2 regions of the Sulfitobacter sp. IGS-18 genome follow, and region 1 is predicted to be linked to the other one. Evidence: riboswitches for the same ligand, from Rfam matches in the RefSeq annotation. Region 1 holds a riboswitch; the other holds the start of a gene.

Region 1 (4,204 bases):
GTTTCTCGGGCGGGTCCGGGACGACACCGCCGGCACTTTGCTGAAATACCATTACCCCACCACCTGGAACCATTTCCTGCCGGATCATTCCATCGTCTTTCGCGTCACACCGCTGACGGCGACGACAACGCAAGTCACGACCAAATGGCTGGTCCACAAGGATGCCGTGGAAGGTGTGGATTACGATCTCCGGCGCCTGACCGAGGTCTGGATCGCCACCAATGACGAGGACCGCCGGGTGGTGGAAGACAACCAGCGCGGCATCAATTCACCCGCCTATGAGCCCGGTCCCTATTCGCCCATCCACGAGACCGGCGTGATCGGTTTTGTCGACTGGTATTGCAACACGATGTCGCGGCGGCTGACCCCGACCCAGATGGCGGCGGAGTAACACGATGAAAGATATCGCCCATCCGTCCAATATCTTCTGGCAGGACGATGAACCGCTGGAATGCGTGTCAGTCATCCCCGAACTGGCCAATACCGCCACATTCACCTTTCGCGCGCCCTCGGGGGCGCTGTTCGACTTCAAGCCGGGTCAGTTCCTGACGCTGGAACTGCCGGTGCCCGGCGGCACCGTGCACCGGACCTATACGATTTCCTCCTCGCCCTCGCGGCCGCGGTCGATCTCGATCACCGTCAAGGCGCAGGCTGACAGCATCGGCACACGCTGGATGCTGGATCACCTGGAACCCGGCATGCGGCTGAAGGTGACGGGACCGGCGGGCTGGTTCACCCATACCGATTTCCCGTCAGACAAATACCTGTTCATCTCGGCCGGGTCCGGCATCACGCCGATGATGTCGATGACCACCTGGATGTTCGATCTGGGCACCGAGCCTGACATCGTCTTTGTGAACTGCGCGCGCCGCCCGTCCGAGATCATCTTTCGCCAGCGGCTGGAGCACATGGCCAGCCGGGTGCCGGGCATCGACCTGCACTGGATCGTCAAGGCGGCCGACCGTTTTGCGCCCTGGACCGGCTATCGCGGCCAGATCAACCAGCTGATGCTGGGCCTCATGGCCCCCGATTATCTGGAGCGCGAAGTCTTTTGCTGTGGGCCCGAGCCCTTCATGCAGACCGTGCGCGAGGCGCTTCAGGGTCTTGGCTATGACATGGATCGCTACCACCAGGAGAATTTCCAGGCCCCCACCCCGAACGAGGCCGAGGCCCCCGCGCTGGACGACATCGTGCCGGACGAGGATACCAGCGCCGAGATCACCTTTGCCACCTCGGGCGTCACTGCCAGGGTCGCACAGACCGACACCGTCCTGGCGGCGGCCAAGGCCAGCGGGCTCAACATCCCGTCGGGCTGCACCTTTGGCATCTGCGGCACCTGCAAGATCCGCAAGACCGAGGGCGATGTTCACATGGTCCATAACGGCGGCATCTCGGAGGATGATATCGCGGAGGGTTATATCCTGGCCTGCTGTTCGAACCCGATCGGCAAGGTCACCGTCGAGGTGTGATTGTATTCACCAGAACGAGAGGTTAACCAGTTTCTGTCGGTTTCCGAAAGGAATCAAAAGGGAATCCGCCACCGCGCAAGCGGTGAACCGGAACTGCCCCCGCAACTGTAGACGGCGAGTGCCAAGCCATAAATGCCACTGTGGTCCAAGGACCATGGGAAGGCAGCCAAGCACAGCGACCCGTCAGTCAGGAGACCTGCCGACATGCAACAGCAACGCGGTCCGGGCGGGGTGTCCGGGGAGGTGCCATATGACGTTTTCCTCAACGGGGCCTTTCGGGGTTTCCGGTAACTGCAACAATGCTCCGGCCCTCGCGGCCGGCGCCGTGTTGCCGTCCGAGGTCGGCAATCCCTTCCTGTCTCCGGTCGCTTCATCAACCGGAGATCACATATGTCCCTCAAATCCCTGAGCGGCGCCGCCCTGACGGCAATGGTGCTGGCGCTGCCGGCATTGGCCAAAACCGACTATCCGCTGACCATCGACAACTGCGGCATAGAACTGGTGTTCCCGAAGGCCCCCGAGACTGTGGTTTCGCTTGGCCAGCGGGGCACCGATATCCTGTATCAGCTGGGGCTGGCCGACCGGGTCAGGGCGACCTCGGTCTGGCGCAGTCCGGTGCTGCCGCAGTTCGCGCAAGTGGATGCCGGGATCGAAAGGCTGGACAACAACAACCCCTCCTTCGAGGCGGTGATCGAACGCCGCCCCGACCTGGTGACGACTGACCTGCAATATTACATCGGGATAAAGGGGTCCGTCGGCACGCGTCAGCAATTCGCGGACCTCGGCATTCCGGCCTACAACCTGCCCTCGGATTGTGCCGACCGGCCGCAGATGGAAACCTCGGACGGCCCGCGCCCGGTGCCCTTCGAGATGGACCTCGTTTATCGTGACATTGCCGAGCTGGCCGAGATCTTTGACGTCCAGGACCGGGGCGCGGCGCTGATCGCGGATCTGCGCAAGCGTGAAGCAGCGGCAAAGGCAAGGGTCGGCGCGGTCTCCGGGGATGTCAGCGTCGTCTTCTGGTTCTCGTCGGCAACCACGGAGGCCGACCCCTATGTCGCCGGGCAGAACGGCGCACCGGGCTACATGGCCCGGCAACTCGGGATGACCAACATCATCGACAGTTTCGAGGACTGGCCGACCGTGAGCTGGGAGACCATCGCCCGGAAGAACCCGACGATCATCGCCATCGCCGACATGAGCCGCCGCCGCTATCCGATGGATTCGACCGAGGCCAAGATGGCGTTCCTGACCGGCGATCCGGTGGCCAGCCTGATGGAGGCGGTCAGCGAGGGCCGGGTGCTGCCGATGGACGCGATGACGCTGAACCCTTCGACCCGGATCATCGACGGGCTTGAGGCACTGGCCGAAGCGATGGAGGCGCAGGGCCTGAAATGACCTGTGCCGCCGCCCCTGCCGCGCAGCTGCGACCCGTCGCGCTCCGGGCTGTGGTTGAGCGGCCCGAGATCGGCGATTGCGGCTGCGGAAATTGCTGGCTAGAACAACGCCTGTCGGTTTCCGCAAGGAATCAAAAGGGAATCCGCCACCGGTCCGCCGGTGAACCGGAACTGCCCCCGCAACTGTAGGCGATGAGCGTGCAGCGATCATGCCACTGTGGCCCCGTGCCATGGGAAGGCCGCTGCCGTGACGACCCGCCAGTCAGGAGACCTGCCGACAGCAAACGTAACGCGGCCCGGGCGGGGAGTCCGGGGAGGTGTCGAATGAACTTTGTCCAGCGGTGCTCCCACGCACCCTCCATCGCCAGCCTGCAGATGTCAGCCGCCCCGGTTGCCATGCAGGCCAGCCATGGGTTCGCCATACCCTCTTTGTCTCCGGGCGCATCACACTCCGGAGACATAGGATGTACCACAAGAAACTAAGGGCGGCCCTGCTGGGCGCGGTCTGTTTCGCGCCGGTGGCGCAGGCCCAGACGGCCTATCCCCTGACGATCGAGAATTGCGGCGTCGACGTCACCTTTGACGCGGCCCCTGAAACGGCGGTGACTGTCGGTCAGGCCGGAACCGAACTGATGTATGGGCTGGGGCTTGGCGACAGGGTTGCCGGAACGTCGGTGTGGTTCACCGAAGTGTTGCCGGAGTTCACCGAATTGAACGCTGGCATTGAACGTCTGGCCGACAATGACCCCAGCTTTGAATCCGTGGTCGAGAAGCGCCCCGATGTGGTTGTCGTGCAATATGAATGGCACATCGGCCCGCAGGGCATCGTGGCCACCCGCGATCAGTTTGCCGACCTTGGCATCCCGACCTTCGTGCTGCCCGCCGATTGCTGGGCCAAGGACAACAGCACCGGATCGGACGGCACCCGTCTGGCCATGTTCGAAATGGACAGCATCTATGCCGGTGTCACCCAGTTGGCACAGATCTTTGACGTGTCCGAAAAAGGCGCGGCTCTGGTCGCCGATCTGAAAGCCCGCGAAGCGGCGGCCATCGAACAGGCGGCGGCGCTGGATCTTGAGGATGCTTCGGCCGTGTTCTGGTTCTCCTCCGCCGAGATGGACATCGACCCCTATGTCGCGGGCCGCAAGGGACCTCCGGGTTACATGATGGACAAGCTCGGGCTGCGCAATGTCGTACAAAGCGACGAGGAATGGCCGGTTGTCAGTTGGGAAAGCATCGCCCGCGCCAATCCTTCGGTCATCGTCGTCGCCGAAATGGACCGGCGCCGTTTCGAGGCGGATGATGTGGAGAAAAAGCTGGAATTCCTGCGCAGCGATC
Region 2 (4,204 bases), 410 kb from region 1:
CGTGCCGAAGAAACCCCAGATCAGCCCGGTCGCGACACAGGCCAGCGACAGCACCCAGAGCACGGGTTGTACCCGCGCGCTCAGGGTGAGAAATTTCACCGGGTTTGCGTAACTCCAGATCGACATGGGCTACTCCTACTCTGCCGCGCGGCGGTGCTCAATAGACGACGGCGCGACGGATTGACCGGGGGTATGGGGGGCCGGGCCGCTCATCGCAGCCCCATGCGCAGCACGGCGGCAGAGGCGAAGGGCATCAGGGCGATCACCGCGCAGGTGATCCCGGCCAGCATCAGCAGTGGTGTGGTCACCTCCTGCCCGCCTGCGCCGCGCCGGGCGACCTCGGCCCCGAAGATCAGGGTCGGCACGTAAAGCGGCAGTACCAGCAGCGACAGCAGCAGCCCGCCGCGTTTGATCCCCACGGTAAGCGCCGCGCCGAAACAGCCGATGACCGACAGAGCCGGTGTCCCCAGCGCCAGCGAAACGACAAGCCAGAGGTAGCCTGGCGGTGCGAGGTTCAGCAGCACGCCCAGCACCGGGGCGGCCAGCACCAGCGGCAGGCCCGTGGTCAGCCAATGGGCCAGAGCCTTGACGCTCAGCGCCCCCTCCAGCGGCAGCGGGGCAGTGAGCAGCAGGTCAAGCGTGCCATCCTCGAAATCCAGCGCCAGCAGGCGGTCCAGCGACAAAAGGCAGGCCAGCAGCGCGCCCAGCCAGAGCACGCCGGGGGCGATGAGCTGCAAGAGCGCCGCCTGCGGGCCGACGCTGAAGGGCACCAGCACCGTCACGATCAGGAAGAAGGCAAGCCCCAGGCCAAAGCCGCCCCCGGCCCGGAGCGCGAGCGTCAGATCACGGATCAGAAGCGCCCTCACAGAAAGGCCTCGTCGCGGGCGCCGGCGCGGGTGGCAGCACTGGCGCGGAAGGGGGTGATGTCCAGCACCTGCGCCTCGATCCCCAGGTCGATATGGGTGGCGATCAGCGCCGCGCCGCCCTGTGCCAGATGCGCGCGCAGGGCAGCGGCAAAGAGCGCCACCGCCCCGGTGTCGAGCGAAACGGTGGGTTCGTCCAGCACCCAGAGCGGCCGCCCGGTGACCAGAAGCCGCGCCAGTCCCAGACGGCGTTTCTGCCCTGCCGACAGGGTGCCTGCCAGCCGGTCCGCCAGCCCGTGCAGGTCAAAGGCATCCAGCGCCGGGGTGATGTCGGAAGTGCCAAAGATCCGCGCCCAGAAGGCCAGGTTCTCGGTCACGCTCAGCATCGCTTTCAGCCCGTCGGCATGGGCGGCATAGGCGACACGGTCCTGCGCGCCCTCGATGCGGCCCGAAAGCGGCGGTTGCAGGCCTGCGATGCTGCGCAACAGGGTAGTCTTGCCCGCGCCGTTCGGCCCGCGCAGGATCAGCGCCTGACCCGGCACCAGCGCAAGGCTGAGACCGGTCAGAACCGGCACACCGCCACGGGCAAGGGTCAGATCATCGACACGTAACATCATGCCCCCTGCGTAACCCATTGGCGGGGCGTGCAAAAGCGGTCATTTGCGGCGCGGCACCCCGGCGGGGCGGGCACAACGGCCCGGGCATCTCAGACGGGGATCAGCGCGAGGGCAATGCGGCGGCCTTCGCTCAGCAAGATGTTGTAGGTGCGGCAGGCGGCGGGGGATGCCATCGCCTCCACCCCCATGCCGGCCTCTTCCAGCGGGCCGGTCAGGGTTTCCGGCAGATGGCCGATCTCGGCGCCGGTCCCGACAAAGAGCACGTCAACCTGCCCCTTGAGCGCCAGAAGCGCGGCGTCGTCCTGCAGCCCGGCCCATGTCTGAATGCCGCCAGGTCCGGCAATCACCGGGCCATGGATCACCTGCCCGCCGATGCGGAAAAAGCCGGGGCCATAGCCTTCGACAGGTTTCGCATCCGTAAAGACGATCTCGTTCAAGCGCATGTCACATCCCTTTGCAAAGCGGCAGGACGATCATAGCCGATGCGGCCCTGACGTTATAGGCCAGCGCGGTAAAAAGACGCCCCTGGCGGGGTGCTTTGCCGCAGGCCCTGCCGGGCGGCGCAGAGAATTTTTCCATGCAGGCTTTACCGAAACGATTCGGGCCGCTATCCAAAGGGTACTTCGGTCCGGACGGTTCGCCGTCTGGTTAATAGGGAACGTGGTTCGGCCCTCCGGCCAAATCCACGACTGCCCCCGCAACTGTAGGCGGAGAGCAAAGCCGGCGCATACCACTGTCACAGCATATGTGATGGGAAGGTCCGGCCAAGCAACGACCCGCGAGTCAGGAGACCTGCCAAGGTGTTCACCCTGTTCGGGCGCGAGGGGCGTCGGGACTGCGGAGCTTCCGCTTGTGGTGTTTTCACCGTCTGCGGGGGGCATCCCTCAAAAGACAATTCAACGTCTGGCGGCCCGTCGGGGTCGCAACCGAGGGTATCTCATGCGTCTTGCATCCGCTCTGGCTTCCGCAGCCGTCGTTCCATACTTCACCACTGCTGCACTGGCTCAGGATCATTTCGATCTGGGCGAGATCATTGTCTCGGGCGGGCTGACGCCGATCGAGGCCGAGGCACTGGGCCGCGCGGCGAGTGTTGTCACGGCACAACAGATCGAGGAGCGCGGCATCGCCACGGTGCAGGACGCCCTGCGCGCCTTGCCGGGCGTGTCGGTCAACGGATCCGGCAGCAGTTTTACCCAGGTCCGCCTGCGCGGCGGCGAGGCAAACCATACGCTGATCCTGATCGACGGGATCGAAGCCTCGGGCGGCGATGGCGAATATATTCTCAGCGGTCTGGAAACCGCCAATATCGAGCGCATCGAGGTGCTGCGCGGGCCGCATTCGGTCTATTACGGCTCCAACGCCTCGGCGGGGGTTATCAATATCATTACCCGAAAAGGCGGGATCGGCGACACCTATTCGGCCACGCTGGAGCTGGGCAACGGGACAACGGCAACCGCATTTCTTTCGCGCCGGATGCGCCGGGTTATGTGGTGGATGATCCGACCCAGTTCGGCACCCTCGACGAACGGACGCTAGGTCGTGTTGACATTCATTGTCACCCACCCGTTTCAGTCCAAAATTGCTCAGTTCCAGGCAAGAGAGCGCAGGAATAGCCAGCTATTTCAAGCTCTCTTTGCGCGCCCCGCCTTGAAATTGAAGCGCCAATACCCTGCCGCGCTACGCGCTCTCGGGACATTGGCGATGTGATTTGCCTTATAGTAAAGGCGGGACGCTGTAACGCAGAAATGGGCAATTTTGGCGAAACCCCTGCGGGGCGAGGCGGATTTTGCCTCTGCCATCCCGGATGTTCGCTTCCAATGATCACATTGCTGCGCTCACATCAGGGCGCCAGCGGCAAAATCCGTCTCGCGCGGGTGGGCGACAATGAATGTCAACACGACCTAGGGGTCTACGGCGAATATGCGATGCTGGAGGGGCGGCTGACCCATCGGCTGGCCTATGAGAACACCAGACACGAATCGACCTTCAACGGCGGCGCGCCGACGCTTACCCGGACCGAAGCGCTGAAATACCGGCTGAGTTTCGGCCTGGACGGGCGCAGCGTGGCAGAGGCCGGCCATCTGCTGAACCTGCTGCTTGAGACCGAGAAGGACAGCAGTTCCTCCAATCCGCTTTACGGACGCGAATCGACCTCCCCCGCGCTGGAATACCGCGGCAGCTTTGCCGATCTGGCGGCGGAGGCGCGCGCGGTGATCGTGTCACTGCATGACCTGGGGTTGGCGGCGCGGCACTGCACCCGCCTGATCGTCGTCGACAAGGGCGGCATTGCCGCCGACGGCTCACCGCAGGCGGTGCTGACCCCAGCGCTTGTCCGCGACACCTTTGGCGTCAGCGCCTTTCTGGAAGAAACGGCATCGGGGTTTGTCTTTCAGCCGCTGGACATACTGGAATGAGCGGCGTCTCCCTTGCGCGGCCCTGGCTGAGCCTTGAGCTTGAGCGCGAGATGCAGGATGCCCTGGCCTTTCTGACCTCGCGCGATGTCTCCCGTTTCACCGACCAGAGCGCAAAGGCGGGCCGGACAACTGTGCGCTGCATTGCCACCCTGGGCCTATCGAATGCCGAACGTGTGGGGATGCGCGTCAACAGGCAGGCGCGGGACCGGGGCACGATCAACATTGCGGTCCGGCTCAACACCGGGCTGTCGCGGACAGCGCTGATCGAGGCCCTGAGCATTGCCACGCAGGTGCGCCGACGCCGGTGATC

The links. Region 1 has a riboswitch for cobalamin ahead of ACWNZ3_RS04615 (ABC transporter substrate-binding protein). Riboswitches for the same ligand answer to the same signal wherever they lie in the genome.
Region 2: it holds a riboswitch for cobalamin, as region 1 does, so the genes downstream of both, ACWNZ3_RS06495 (TonB-dependent receptor) here and ACWNZ3_RS04615 (ABC transporter substrate-binding protein) in region 1, are expected to answer to the same signal.

Annotation. Positions count from the first base shown of each region.
Region 1 covers NZ_CM184556.1:944,338-948,541, reverse strand. The annotation lists gene ACWNZ3_RS04625 (aromatic ring-hydroxylating oxygenase subunit alpha) at 1-391, shown strand, start outside; gene ACWNZ3_RS04620 (FAD-binding oxidoreductase) at 396-1,469, shown strand; cobalamin riboswitch at 1,490-1,688, shown strand; gene ACWNZ3_RS04615 (ABC transporter substrate-binding protein) at 1,860-2,867, shown strand; cobalamin riboswitch at 2,965-3,159, shown strand; gene ACWNZ3_RS04610 (ABC transporter substrate-binding protein) at 3,331-4,204, shown strand, end outside.
Region 2 covers NZ_CM184556.1:1,350,810-1,355,013, reverse strand. The annotation lists gene ACWNZ3_RS06515 (heme ABC transporter permease) at 1-126, opposite strand, end outside; gene ccmB (heme exporter protein CcmB) at 210-866, opposite strand; gene ccmA (heme ABC exporter ATP-binding protein CcmA) at 863-1,480, opposite strand; gene ACWNZ3_RS06500 (Mth938-like domain-containing protein) at 1,570-1,923, opposite strand; cobalamin riboswitch at 2,088-2,294, shown strand; gene ACWNZ3_RS06495 (TonB-dependent receptor) at 2,420-3,016, shown strand; gene ACWNZ3_RS06490 (hypothetical protein) at 3,298-3,894, shown strand; gene ACWNZ3_RS06485 (adenosylcobinamide amidohydrolase) at 3,891-4,202, shown strand; gene ACWNZ3_RS06480 (adenosylcobinamide amidohydrolase) at 4,199-4,204, shown strand, end outside.